2 regions of the Halalkalibacter sp. AB-rgal2 genome follow, and region 2 is predicted to be linked to the other one. Evidence: riboswitches for the same ligand, from Rfam matches in the RefSeq annotation. Region 2 holds a riboswitch; the other holds the start of a gene.
The links. Region 2 has a riboswitch for cyclic di-GMP ahead of ACERJO_RS12075 (anti-repressor SinI family protein). Riboswitches for the same ligand answer to the same signal wherever they lie in the genome.

Region 1 (7,576 bases), on a different contig from region 2:
AATGAAATCAAAAGAATATAGACAACAAGTGATGACCATTATTTCAGATGCTTTTGAAAGTCCCTATTTCGTAGCAAGGATTAATGAAATATTAATGGGAATAGCAGAGGAACAGCTCGATAAGCTTGTTGAAAAGCAGGACGAGCAGGAACAAGAGGGACAAGAGGGACAACAAGAACAATCTAGTTAATGCTTTAAGGAAAACCACGCAATGGGAGAGCACTGAAAAAGTTTGATTTTTAACTTTTTTAGTGTCCTCTAAGCAATGTGCGAAACCGTTGTCTGTTGAATGGGTTTCTCCTATCATGCGAGCAACGAGTGAGCCGTTTGCCTAAACAAAGGTACTGAAAAGTCGATTTGCCCTTTTTCATTGGCCTCTGCTGCGGTCTTTGCTTAATGGCTTCATACGTTACAAGGTCTTTTGGATAAGATCACGTGCTACAGGCGGTTCCTCATTCCGCTATTTCGACTATTTAGACTCATTTTGGACTCGTTTTAGTCGAATAGTGGAATGAGGGTTACCTTACTTTCTTCTCACCACTGTTTCAATCATTTAGCGGCAAGAGGATTCCCTTTAGTCTTTTTATTGGCGTTCCGAGGGGAAATGACTCTGTTCGCTACGCGTCTTGTTGCGAGAAAAGCACTCACCACAAGACTTTTATAAGATATAGCGACTACAATTGCTTCATTCAACAAGAGGACAATCCACCTTTTTTTAAACACCCTCTATAACGTTTTCTCGATCACTTTTTTCGAAATATCCATATAAATCTCTCCGATTGGATGAGTCTCCTCATACACCGAAGGAGCAAAGACATCCTCTCTTAGGTCCGGCTGCCCTAACGGAATACGCCCTAGCATGTCGGTTTTCAACTCCTCGACTAGTCGATCGCCGCCACCTTGTCCAAATACATATTCCTTCTCCCCTGTTAGCTTGCTTTGGAAATAGGCCATATTTTCTACGACCCCGAGGATTTCATGGTGGGTTTTGATAGCCATAGCACCTGCCCTTGCAGCAACAAACGCTGCTGTTGCGTGCGGTGTTGAAACAATGATCTCTTTTGAATGCGGGAGCATCGTATGAATATCAAGTGCCACATCACCTGTACCAGGAGGTAAATCAAGGATTAGATAATCGAGCTCCCCCCATTCGACCTCGGAGAAAAACTGATTAAGCATTTTGCCAAGCATAGGCCCACGCCAAATGACAGGAGCATTCCCTTCTACAAAAAAGCCCATTGAAATCACCTTAACACCAAATCGATCAACAGGATGAATTCGCTCATTGATCACCTGTGGACGCTCTTCAATCCCCATCATATCAGGAACGCTAAAGCCATAAATATCAGCATCAATAATCCCTACTTTTTTTCCGAGACGGGCAAGCGATACAGCTAGATTCACCGATACCGTTGATTTACCAACACCACCTTTACCACTCGTCACAGCAATAAATGTTGTGTTATTGCCTTCATCTAATAAGCTCTTTGCTTCACCGGGGTGGGGAAATCCCCCAAGCGCTTGAATTTCTTCTTCCTTCAATTCCTCAAATCGAAGACCTACTGAATCCACTCCCTCACCTTTTAACAATTGGACAATTTCTTGTTGAATGTCCATTTGTTCAGCTGTCCCTGTTTTAGCAAGAGCTACCTTTAAGCTAACGTGGTCACCGTTTATTTTAATTTCACGAATCCCATTCGTGTCGACAATACTTTTATTTAAATCACGATCTATTACTCCTTTAAGCCAACCTTTAATCTCTAATTCCGTAAAAGCCAAGTATGACACCATCCCTTTTTTAATAATATATACAGTATAGCACAAGCAGGAAAAGGGCTTCATTCTTTACGGTTCGCAATATTGAAGTGACCATAAAATCACAACGGGGGCTTCTCATTCGTATACATACGTAATAACCCTTGATAGATAGACGCTGCAATTTTCTGTTGGTATTCCTCCGTATTCAGCTGTTCCGATTCAAATGGGTTAGAAAGAAAACCCGCTTCAATTAATACACCTGGAATGGTTGCTTCTTTAATAACATATACGTTATGGATTGGCTTAGCTTGTCGAGTCGTATTTTCCAAATTAACCCGAAGCTCATCTTGGACAAACTTAGCCATAGGTTCATTTTCAGGAATCGCGCGATTATAAAAGACTTGCGCTCCGCTCCATTTAGGTGAAGGGATGGCATTTAAATGAATACTAACGAATAAATCTGCATCTGATTCATTAATCACTTCTACACGTCTTTTTAAATCTTGTATTTTACGATGGCGGATCTTCTGCGTATCAGCATCAGCAAGATCTCGATCTTCTTCACGCGTCATCAAAACAAGGGCTCCAGCTTCTTGTAAGTAGTCACGTAATTGCTCACTAATGGCCAATGTCACATCCTTCTCTAACACTCCGGCCTTCGAAACCGCTCCACCATCAATCCCTCCATGTCCTGGATCTATAATAATAACCTTCCCAGACAAAGGGAGGTTCCACGTTCCCCATGAATCGTTACTAACAAATTGATATTGAATCACACTTAATAAACACACAACACCGATGGCAAACATGACACCTTTTAACCATTTTCTTATCGTCACCGTATTCCCCCCTCGTCCCCGTCTACTTATGTATATTAGGACAAGTAAAAGAATATGAAGTGATTTTTAAGAAAAGCTGCTCAGCAGTCTTATCTTAATGCCGTCGTGCGAAGCACAACAGCAACGAACCGCATACAGCGCGGCCCCGCCTCCTCCTATCGTCTCCGCTTTCCATTGAGAGACAATAGGAGCGCGCAAAGAACAAAGGGAATCCTCATTCCTCTAAATCGGGCAAACCCCGCTCCCTAAGAAGAAAAAAGGAACCCTCATTCCTCTATTTGAGCTATATAAGACCAAAAGAGCAATAAAAGCTGAAATAGAGGAATCAGGAACCGTAACGACATGAATAAGTGAAGTAAAGGAAAAATAAAGGAATGAGGAACCATATACAGCACTTACTCACTCCCTCCTTCATTACATACTTCTACCCTCTTATCTAATGCAACCTCATCCGATAGCGCTTCTCTCCTTCACGAAAGCCTTTGATCCACCAATTATGAACAAAGGCATCGGTGGCTACCTTTAGCGAATCCAACACATATTCTGTATCAGTCAGCCAACCTTGCATCATATAGAACACCATATGGGTAATCTCCGTTAACTCCTCATCACAACGCTTTTTGACATCCATTTCACTCTCGCCATAATAACCAAATTTCGCGTAGTCCGCTCCTAACAAGTAAGCGTCAATCGCCATATCCATACAAGGATCAACTAAAAATGGATGGGAAAGCACATAAGCAGGAAAAACAGACTCAAAATGAAGCTGTACATCCTTTTTCAGCTCCTTTAATGATAAGCTCTTTAATACACTCCGCTCGAATTTCCACTGTTTCTCCCTTCGTTTATCCGCTAATGTTGTTACAACCGTTGTCACAAAATCCTCTCCTCTTGTTTTGTTTTCCTTAGTATGAGGAGTTGATCCATGACACATGCTGAGCAATCGTTGTCGGTTTTGGGTTTAATTACATAATAAAAGCTCTAGGTCTATCCAAAAAAAATAAGCTCCCAAAAGTCGTTTCACCTTTTAGGAACATTTTCTTCATCATTGTTATTCACTTCTTATTATAAATCAGTAGCTCCAGCTCTTCTCGATGCTTCTTTGCTTCTTCCTCCATTTGAGCCTTTTTCCGATTATTCATTTCTTCTTTTATGTATACCATCTCTGTCTTAATATCAGATGTTTTCTCAAATTCAAACGCATTTCGAGCAAATTTCAAGTCTGCCAATAAGTCGTTATAACGGGTAATGAGCTGTTCAATAGACCAATCAGTTAAATTCAATAACCTCTTCAAATTCGGTTCAACTTTATACATGTTCGTTCCCCTTCCTATTTTGGCCTTCTGTTTTTTACCACGGTCGGACTACCTAATGCCGTTCTATCTTAGATACAACAAACATTTATCATTAGGACATGTATTATTCACATAAAAAAAGCGGATACCCAAGAACATAGATATCCACTCTCATATCAGTCCCTTCGGCAACCCGGCTACCTTAGTATAATCCTACTTTAGGCCCGCGGCTTTGCGTCCTTATTTTTCAATAAGTTTGCTATTATCGTGAACAATTATTTATTTTATGTTTCAATTGTACCAATTATAAGTATAAAAATCAAAGGTTTTCTCTTACTTTAGATACATTTTCATCCTTGTTATAGGACGTTTGACTCCATATATGTCTTTAGTTTCTTTGATGTCTCCGTTAAGTTCTCAATTTCCGCCATAAATTCGGTTACGAGCTTCGCTTCTTCTTGAGAGCTTGTCGCAATTTCATGAAAATCCTCCTGCATCTGTTCAATCGAAGACTTAATAGCTGTTAATGTATCCTCTATGCTTAAAGTTGCGTTCTTTGAGTCAATCGCTAATTTTCTCACTTCATTTGCAACTACGCCAAAACCAGCACCTTCTTTACCTACCCGAGCAGCCTCGATTGCTGCATTTAAACCGAGTAAATTGGTTTGATCACTAATCCCTTTAATCGTACCAGTCACTTCCGTAATTTTCGATGAATGCTCTACTGTACTCTTTGTATTTTCATTAATTTGTTCAGTCGTTGCTGATAGCTCTTCAGAATGTGCAGCAATGTGTTGTACTTTTCCTAGTAACGAATCAGCTACCTTATCCATACTTAAAATAATTTCATTAAATACATCTTGATTTTTCGTGCTTACAGCAGCATTAACGGCTGCAATCACCTTGCCGTTCTCATCTTTAATTGGAAAGGAAATACTATTAAACGGCACCCCGAATTCTTCTGCCGGCACCTTTACAACCGTTGTCCCTTCTGCATTGACCATAGCAAAATTCAAATAGGCATCTGGCAGTGGATCTCCTGGTTTATGCTCGAAATTTAATTCAGCACTTGGTGAATAGAACAAATATTGCTTATCATCAAAAACTGTAATCATCGTTTCCTCTCGTAAGATCTCTTTTATATATGGTACTGATGTAATAAACGCTTGTACTTTATCCAACTAAAAAACTCCTTTTATTCTCAATATTATTGAACGTCACATATCAAATATCGACCTTTTTTCATAAAAAGTAAAGCATTTTACTGTATTTTTTTTAGTTCATATTGCATACTAAATCTGAAATGGAGGAATGAATATGGAACTATACAAAAATAAAGTAGCGATTATCACTGGAGCCGGTAGTGGAATTGGGCGTGCGACTTGCTTACTACTTGCAGAAAAGGGTGCACGTATAACAGTTGTTGATATTTCAAAAGAAGGCGGAGAAGAAACCGTATCTCTTATTCAAGAGCTCGGAGCAGAAGCCATCTTCGTTCAAGCAGATGTAGGCTCACGGGATGAAGTAAAACAATATGTCGATGAAACAGTAAAAGCCTTCGGAACGATTGATATGTTTTTCAATAACGCTGGAATAGAAGGGTCTGTTACGAAGTTAGCTGAATACCCTGATGACCTATTTGAAAAAGTGGTCGATATTAATCTTAAGGGTGTTTTCTACGGAATGAAATACGTTATTCAAGTAATGCTTGAAAATGGGGGAGGTTCGATTGTGAACACTGCTTCCAATGCTGGAATTGTCGGTACTCCAGGTGTGAGTCCTTATGCAGCAACAAAGCATGCTGTTGTCGGCTTAACCAAAACAGCTACGGGAGAATATGCGGGCCAAGGTATTCGCGTTAATGCCATTGCTCCAGGACCAACGGCAACAAAAATGATGGAGCGCTTCACCCAAGGTTCAGAAGAAGCAAAAGTAGCTGTCGAATCAGGCATTCCTGCTGGACGTTACGGTACACCAGAAGAGGTTGCGCATTTAGTCGTTTATTTATTAGGCGATCAGTCTGCGATTATTAACGGTGCCGTATATCCAATTGATGGTGGGTTAACGGCATTATAGGAGCTTTTTATGTTTTGTATTGCATGAAGGCAATGTGCCCTCATGCAATACGTATCTATGTGGACGAGTCCTTTCTTTGAAATCTTATACTTTCACCACATTCACAATGACCCCATCAATTCCTTCATAAACTTACGCTTCGCGAGCTGATAATACACGATTTGTAAGGTGAAATAAAAGAGCGCAACGATGATGAAATTCGTCGTAAGTAGAGTATTCTCCTTGATCCCTCCACCATCTTTAGCAAAAATAACAATATAGCTATAGGCAACGAGCAAGCCGTTAATTGGAGCGAAAAAGAAGAGCAAGCGTAGTTCTTTTGCAATATTTTTCCTTACTTCCTTTTCCGTTATTCCAATTTTGTATAGCTTTCCAAATGTTTGTCGCTCTTGCTCAATGTTCGAGAACACATTTAGGTACAATAGCATGAAGGTTGCGAGAAAGAATAATGCACCTAAGAAGCTCGACACAAAGAAGAGCAGCCCACCTGCTTTACGATTTAAATGATATTCCTCTATTTTAGAACGTGGCTTCATCACATCTTCCTCTGAAGCATAATACAGATACGACATTAACGGATCCCGTTCCATCTCACTATTCCCTGCTTGAAAACGCTCCTTTAGCTCATAGAAGGCATCCCCTGCTCCTTTCCAATCCGAAATGGAAATTCGATGTATACACATCAAGGCTCTCTTTAATGTTTGAGTAATCATCTGAATGCACAATTATAAAATCCGAAAAATACAGCGAAGAATGATCAAAAACGGGTGCGATTAACTTCTCCTTCATAGAGAATGATAAATCTTCATCAATCGAAATGGTCCTCTCAGCAAACTCACGATCATTTGCATATAATGAATCTGTGTTTTCAAAATAAATATATTCACCCTTACTTACAGACAATTCCTTTGAATATAATTGATTAAGCTCTTCAATCGAAATAAAGCTATAACGAATATAATCATCCCATTGAGGATGAGGCTCAAAGTAATCAACCACTTCTAATACATCGTGCTCCTCAATGACATGATCGTTTGTATGAAAAAGTTGCTCTAGCTCTTCATTAGAAATCGTATTTTTCATCGTCGTCTGAGGAAAGAAGACATCATATATATACCGTTCATCCGCTAGCTGTTCTGCAGACGAGTAGAAATAAAGGAGCATCGACGTATAGAAAATGGTTACCATTGCCATCGTTATAATTAACATAAAAATGCCTTTTAATTGTTTAAATTTATAGTCAACATTTGCTAAAAACAGCACCTGCCTATAATAGAAAGACTCTTTTTTCTTTGCAAGTTCAAGCATAACACTTCCTAGCTGAGATAAACTCAAATAAAGCCCAATCAATAAAACAACGGTCCCGACTAAAAGAACTGTACCATCATTAATGCTGTTATCCACCTCAGAAAAAAAGTAGTATTGCAGAGCTATTGAACCAATCACGAGCGCAATGCCGACACCACCAAGTAATGGACTACGTATTCGATTTCCCTCAGAGACCCTTCCATCTTTAAATGTCGTTGTAATCTCACTCCTGCTCGTCACGATTAATGAGTGACAAACAGCCCCTGAAAAAATAACGAGGAAGATTCCGATTGTCGCAGC
Region 2 (7,576 bases):
AGTACCGATACCACCTGTAATGAGCTTTACATAGCGCTCTTTTAAGTCCGATTTGATCGCATCTCCGCTATTGACTTCTAATGATTTCTAGTTTTAAATCAGGTGGTAATGGCTGCCCTAGATGAAATAAGTCAGCTGGATCACGACGATTACGTGCCGCTATCTCGCCTTCAACTGAAAGAAACACTTGATTTTGATAAACATCCCTACCCTTTTTTGCATGGACAAGAGCAACCCACTGACCTGGAACCGAAAAGATCACGTCAGCTTCATATAATCCTTCACCTATTGAATGGAACGTCCTCTCAATTTGATGAACAGTATCTGGTCGATCAAAAACGACCGAAACCTCAGCACCTTCAATTGGTTCATTTCGCTCATCAACAATATAAAGGTGAATCGTTGATATGTTACCTGTATAATAGACATCCTCACTAATCGTCGTTACATTCCAATGGTCAATAAGCTTTTCATTAGGAAAAAGAACGATCAGAAATATAGCAAACCCAATTAAACAAACGATCCCAGCTACGACCACTGGCCATTCAAAGGACGTTTTTGTCGCAATTCTCATCTCTAACCTCCTTGCTGTCATATTCATCATTTCCAGCAAGAAGAAAACTTAAACAAAAAGAATATAGAAATGCGACTTTTAAAAACACTTTATTTTTCCCTTTTTATTAATCTGCTTTTTTATCGGCATAGGAAATTAATTAAATCGTTATTTCTGACGGTATTCAATCGAAAATATATCATGTCTACGATCTTTCAATTGTCTCACACTACCGGCTCGGCGATTTCTTCTTAATATTTCTAAATCAACATCACCTACAACAACCGTTTCAATATTCGGCTGGCACTCTCCGACAATTCCGTCACGAGCAAATGCAAAATCAGATGGGCTAAAGATCCCTGATTGTGCATATTGAATATCCATATTTTCTACATCAGTTAAGTTGCCCACTGTCCCGGACAAAACGGTATATACTTGGTTTTCAATCGCACGCGCTTGTGAACAGTACCGAACGCGTAAGTACCCTTGACGATCATCCGTACAAAATGGTGTGAAAATGATGTTTGCTCCTCGATCTACTGCAATACGCCCAAGTTCCGGAAACTCAATATCATAACAAATTTGTATCGCTATTTTTCCACAATCTGTATCAAAGACATTTACCTTGTCTCCACCTGAAATACCCCAAAAACGCTTTTCGTTCGGAGTAATGTGAAGCTTGTATTGCTTTTCAATCGTCCCATCTCTTCTAAACAGATATGAAATATTGAAGATTTTCCCTTCTTCTTCAACAAAGTGTGAACCACCAATAATATTTACATTGTATTTAACAGCTAAATTCGTAAACAAGTCTAAATAATCTTCAGTAAATTCAGTTAAGCGACGAATTGCCAAGCTCGGACTTTTTTCAGGTAGAAAGGACAATAGCTGTAATGTGAAAATTTCAGGAAATACAGCAAAATCAGACTGAAAGCTTGCCGCAACATCTGTATAGTACTCACATTGAATAGCGAAGTCTTCAAATGATGATATTTTTTTCATTTCATATTGAATCGTTGTAATTCGTACTGGAAAGGATGTCTTAAATTGACGTTTAGGCATCGTCGCACGATAATCAATATTATTCCATTCCATTAATGTCGCATTACGAAGGGATGCTTTATCGTCATGTAAATAATTTGGATTGACCCGCTTTAACGTAAAACCGTTCATCACCTGGAACGTCAAAACAGGGTCATAAATGTTATGCATCATCACTTCTTCCACATACTGTCTAGGCGTTAATTCTTTAGCGTACTTGTAATAATTCGGTATACGCCCCCCAATAATGATACTTTTTAAATTTAATTCTCTCGCCAAATCTTTTCGAGCCTCGTACAACCTCCTACCTATTTTCATTCGACGGTAATCAGGATGGACCATTACTTCAATACCATATAAATTATAGCCTTCAGGATCATGATTTGTAATGTATCCTTTGTCAGTAATCTCATTCCACGTGTGTTGGTCATCATACTCATCAAAGTTAATAATTAAGCTTGAGCATGAACCAATAATAATGCCATCATATTCAACACAAAATTGCCCTTCAGGAAAGTGCTCTAAATGGCTCTGCAAATGTTCTATTTTCCATGGCTCCATATTACGAAAGCACAATTTTTGCATTTCGATTATTTCTAAAAAATCACCTTCACGTATATTACGAAGAATCATTTTCTTTTCATATTTAGATACATCAATTTTGGACACGATGTCACTCCCTTAAATTACAACATTCATCAACTACCTATTTATTATAAGAAATATTCCTCATAATAACATACATTATATTGAAAGGTATATTGTACATTTACTTCTGCGATAAATTCTGATTTATAAAAAAAACCACCTTATAGGCGGTTTTATTACTCTTCCTTAACAGCGATATGCACTTTAATTGCTCCAATACTAGTAGTGAATGGAATTGTAACAAATGGTAATTTAGAATGAAATCTAGAATCTCCTTCATTGACTATCGGCGTTGTTACATCAATTGTACAGGCTTCCTTTGAAAGTTCGGTAGCAGTTGTCCCTGCTACCCAATTACCAAATTCTTGAACAGCACTCCAACCCATGTCATCAAGTTCTTGGATTTCCATACCACCCATCATCGTACCTACTATTTTCTTTGCTGTTTCTCCTGAAAACGTTACAATAATTTGACCTGTAAGTTCCCCTTTTATTCCTAGTATTACAGCCACATTGTTTGATGGAATTGATCCAGTACCTGCACTTGGTCTTTCTTGATTAATCTCTAAGCCAAAGTGATTTGTTAATATCTCTTTCGTCGCTCTACTTATTGCATTAACATGATTAACATTCACGTAACATTCCCCCAAAAGCACCACGACAACACACATGTCGAATAGTGACAGATAATTATTATGAAAGTTGTCGTTCCTTGTCGTTTTCACGAATAGCATACCATTGTTCACGTGCCATTTCTACTATTTTTTTCTCTTCGTGTTTATTTTTATGTTCAACAACCTTTGCTAAATATTTCAATGCATCTTCTGTATGTTCAACTCTTCTAGCAATTTCTCCAATCATGTATAACATCTTAATATCTGTCATCGTTGTACCATCGTAATCAGCTTCCAAATAAGACGCTTTGTACTTTTCTAACGCCTTCAACAAAAAACGCCTTTCTTCTTGTTCATCTTTTCTCATTCGACAAAGCCACCCTAATCTTAAACATAAACTTGCCATAACAATTGTTTTTTCCTTCTTTACCATCCCACTAATAACTGCCAATTTTGTAGCTTTAATAGCATCTACCACATGTCGTTCTTGTCCAAAATCTTGTACTGACCAACCTCTTAACTGTTCTTTAATGACATTTAGAGAATCACTATTAATGCTAGAAGAAAATGTATCCATAAAGGCAAATCCACAATTAGGACATACGATAGCCTCATATAGTAAAGGATGAATACTAGAGTCTTTATACTCAGTAAAAAAATCAGTATGAATATTTTCTACTTTCAAAAAACGAGTGCGCACTCGTTTAGTCGAGTGTTTATGAGCACATATTTGACAAACACTCTCTTTATCATATAACGGTGTCAGCATTTCATTCAATTTTATCACCTAGTCTATTTGTCTTTCTTTTATTTTAGTTCAAAAGTACCTATTATACTAGAGGGAAATGGAATTTTTCTTATACCTAAATAATCTGTCCTTCGTAAACTCTCATCTTATGTATTCTAGCACCACATTCCAAGAAAAAATTATGCAATAAATTCTTCAGCAGTAATACTAGCAACTAAATCATAAAACGGCTTAAACTTTTTCTTATTTCGAAAATTTAATGTTTGATACATGTAATTTTTTATGTCGACAGCTCCCAAATTTCCCGCCATTAACGTCTGGATGATCTGGCTTAGGAACTCAATAAGCAAAATTAAACTATCCCAATCCATCTATACAAAGTCACTTACTGTATGACGTATGATTGACGAAGTTTGTCTAATAACTCTATATTTGACCAATAATGATTATTTTTGATTTTGTTGATCAATGTCGGAATAATTGGAATAAAAATACTCTAAATGACATTCGAATTATGATATTATAATAGTACGATCAATTACCGTTCATTTCTTGAATTCATGCCCCTTTAAAAAAACAGAAATTAAGAAAAGGCAAACTTGTTGAAAGGCAAGGACGCAAAGCCACAGGTCTACGGAACCAAACTATGACGGCTGGGCTACCGATAAAGATGGAGGAATCTTGATGTTTGTATTACCCCTGGAGAATATTAAGGAAATTGATCAAGAGTGGGAACAATTAATGAAAGAGGCAAAGGAAATAGGGTTATCCCCCGAAGAAGTTCGCTTATTTCTTAAACAAGGCAGCAAACATTCTCTAACCGTACAAATGATACAACAATCAAACTCATTAGCTTAACTCGCTAGAGACAAAGTCTCCTCCGGAGGCTTTGTCAAACTCACCGCTGTTTTACTTCCTCCATCCATTCATATTTTTTCACTATGAGCCTTTTCTACTTCAATACAAAAAAGCCCGAACGGAGGACGCCCTCCATCCGAACTATGAGGTCATTTAAAAAGTTTGGTTTCTAACTTTTCCTGTCCCCTTTAAGCAATGTGCAAAACCATTGTCTGTTTTGAATAGATTGATATGAGTGAAGCCATTGCTAGTCAATTCAAAGGTACTGAAAATGTTGATTTGTACTTTTAAAGTGGCCTCAACTATATTATTAAGGAATCGCTTGCTTTTGGTTTTGTAATAGATGTCTAAATACTCCTTTTTCTTCTTCTGCCAATTTAGCATACTCACCTGACTGTATGATATGGCCATGTTCTAGTACAATCACTTGATCCGCATCACGTATCGTTGATAAACGATGAGCAATAACAATAATCGTCATACTTCCTTGTAAATGACGTAATGCCTCTTGAATCTTCTTCTCATTCTCTGAATCTAAGGCACTTGTTGCTTCATCCAAAATGAGAATAGTAGGCTTTCTTAAAATCGCGCGAGCTAAGACTAAACGTTGCCTTTCCCCTCCTGATAGCTTCATCCCACGATCACCAATTATCGTATCTAATTGGTTTGGTAACATTTTGACGAAATCAGCTGCCATTGAAAACTCTAACGCTTCCCACATCTCTTGTTCAGTAGCATGTGGAGCTACTAGCATTAAATTCTCCCGGATCGTTTCATTAAACAAAAAAGGTTCTTGTGGTACATAACTAATCGATTGTCGTAAATCCATTAATCGTTTTTCCGTTAATGGTAATCCATCTACCAAAACCTGCCCCTTTTGTGGTTTATTTAAGCCCATAAACAGATCAATCAAGGTGCTTTTACCTGCTCCAGAACGACCAACGACAGCTGTCATTTTATTAGCGGGTATTCGTACAGAAATGTTATGAAGTGCGTATATATTCGATTCACTTTCTCCTTCATCATTATATGAAAAATACACATTTTTACACTCAATATGATTATGAACATTAAGCCGAGTTCCTTTATCAAACTTGTGAAATTCCTTCAATTCTTCACACTCATGTTGAATGGCTTTCACGACTTCAAAAGCAGGTACCGTATTAGCAATCTGCTCCATAGATGCTTGAATATCTGTAACACGAGGCCACAGTCTAGAGAAAATCACAATAACAAGTAATAATTGTCCTCCTTGTGAATGAAACAAGTTAATCGAAAAAAAAATAAACATAGCCATTAAGCAGGCAGATGCGATTTTATAATACATTTGAGATGTAGCTTGTAATTTCGTATAGTTAACCTGCTCTTCTTTCATCTTCTTTGTAACCGAATCATACCAACTTAATCTATTTAGCTCTAGTGTGTTACTTTTAATATCTTTAATTCCATTTATTTGATCTGTTACACCAGCTAAATACGCCTTACTTAATTCATGATTACGACTTCCTAATCTCATTGAATTCGATAAAAACTTACGAGAAAAAAACAACAGTAGTAATCCACTTAAGAGTACAAACCCCGTAATAGTAGGTGATAACCAAAAAGCAATACTAATTTGAATCAGCGTAAAAATAAAAGACGAGACAAATTGTAAAAAGGTAAATGTTCCTGCTCCAACTTTCGTAATTTCATTTGTAAGTATATTTATTAAATCAGATTTTCTTTTTTTTACAAAAAATGCCCATTTCGCTTGAAGAATTAAACGATACGTTTCAAATCGTAAATATCGATAAAAACCGTTTGTGATTTCAGTATTCTTAACCGTTATGTAACGTTGTAAAACATTTTGAGCTATAACAATCATAACAAAAAGAAGTAAAATGATTGGAAGTCCGATCGATGACGGTATTTGTTCAAATGGTTCAAATAAAAAAGCAATTCTTGCAATCTCGCCTTGTAAAGGTAAAATTCCACTCATACTAATCATTGGAATTAACAATAGAATGCCAATACCCTCTAATAAGCTTATACATGACATCGCCATTAAGTTGACATAGAGCCCTTTACCACTATAAGAATGGATCTGTTTCACAAAATATATGATGGAGTTCATTTTTTCCCCCTTAAATACTCGCTACTCTTCGTGTTTTCCTCCATACCCATAGAAATGGACGCAATAGAAAATATAAATAATGTAATTTCCTTGGAAGCTTTAACGTTCGAGCATCTTCTGGGTAAGGGTATAGATAACCCATCATTACGACACACTTTTTCTTAAACGACATTAAGGAAAATAAGTAACGACGATTGTATACAGAGATTTCACGTGGTAGCGGTTCACTATGGGGATCAACTAAATCCTCTAAATAGTAGAGAACTGTCCTTGAAAGTCTTTCTGCTTTTCTATTCATCAAATGAGTGAGCTTCTCAGGAATCTTTGTACGAAACATTTCAGAAGTTAAAAATAGTGCCTGACCTGCAACTGCAGGATGATAGTATTGCTTAATATGAGCACACACTAACTCCCAATTAAGATCCATATGTAACATGTGATGAATATCTAACAACCAGCGTAGCCGAAACCAGCCATGTCTTGCACCATGTATAATAAGAAACACAAATAAATCTTCATACCCTAAACAATATACATGCCCATTTAACTGGCTATGTAGCCTTTTATTTGCCCAAAGTGTATTGAAGCTTATTTCCTTTCCAGGACCGGGATGTAACCTCCAATGAACTTCAAATTTCATACCACTTTCCTCATGCTTGTATACAGTGTGGTGCTGTCGCCATTTCCAATCATTTAAAATGGTCGGCAGTGGTTCCTCCCTAATAAATCCCTCCTCTTTAAGAAGCTGATCCATTTTAGATAATTCATTAATTGGTACTAATGCATCTAGATCTGAGGATGTCCTAAGAGATAGATCACCATATAATTCGGCTAGTATAGGGCCTTTCAAAAAAAGAACATGTAACTTTTGCTGAAAAAATCGAACACTCAACCTTTCCATTTCTGATGTGAAGTACAACATTTTAAACGTATTCGCTTGATACCTTTCTTCTAAAGCTGCCATAATTGTTTTCGGAAAATCTACATTACTACGCTTAATA

Region 1: another riboswitch for cyclic di-GMP. It lies ahead of ACERJO_RS13490 (hypothetical protein); the one in region 2 lies ahead of ACERJO_RS12075 (anti-repressor SinI family protein).

What each region holds. Positions count from the first base shown of each region.
Region 1 covers NZ_JBGUAV010000017.1:3,154-10,729, forward strand. Annotated here, with positions in the region: gene gerD (spore germination lipoprotein GerD) at 1-190, shown strand, start outside; gene ACERJO_RS13475 (Mrp/NBP35 family ATP-binding protein) at 727-1,779, opposite strand; gene cwlD (N-acetylmuramoyl-L-alanine amidase CwlD) at 1,878-2,591, opposite strand; gene ACERJO_RS13485 (YbaK family protein) at 3,034-3,474, opposite strand; gene ACERJO_RS13490 (hypothetical protein) at 3,653-3,913, opposite strand; cyclic di-GMP riboswitch class I at 4,077-4,163, opposite strand; gene ACERJO_RS13495 (methyl-accepting chemotaxis protein) at 4,252-5,073, opposite strand; gene ACERJO_RS13500 (SDR family NAD(P)-dependent oxidoreductase) at 5,210-5,968, shown strand; gene ACERJO_RS13505 (FtsX-like permease family protein) at 6,070-6,651, opposite strand; gene ACERJO_RS13510 (ABC transporter permease) at 6,593-7,576, opposite strand, start outside.
Region 2 covers NZ_JBGUAV010000013.1:68,881-76,456, reverse strand. Annotated here, with positions in the region: gene ACERJO_RS12100 (FixH family protein) at 68-574, opposite strand; gene ACERJO_RS12095 (GNAT family N-acetyltransferase) at 722-2,227, opposite strand; gene ACERJO_RS12090 (chemotaxis protein CheX) at 2,419-2,877, opposite strand; gene ACERJO_RS12085 (DUF2225 domain-containing protein) at 2,936-3,625, opposite strand; partial or broken gene ACERJO_RS12080 (manganese catalase family protein) at 3,793-3,885, opposite strand; cyclic di-GMP riboswitch class I at 4,187-4,270, shown strand; gene ACERJO_RS12075 (anti-repressor SinI family protein) at 4,289-4,462, shown strand; gene ACERJO_RS12070 (ABC transporter ATP-binding protein) at 4,773-6,575, opposite strand; gene ACERJO_RS12065 (nucleotidyltransferase domain-containing protein) at 6,586-7,576, opposite strand, start outside.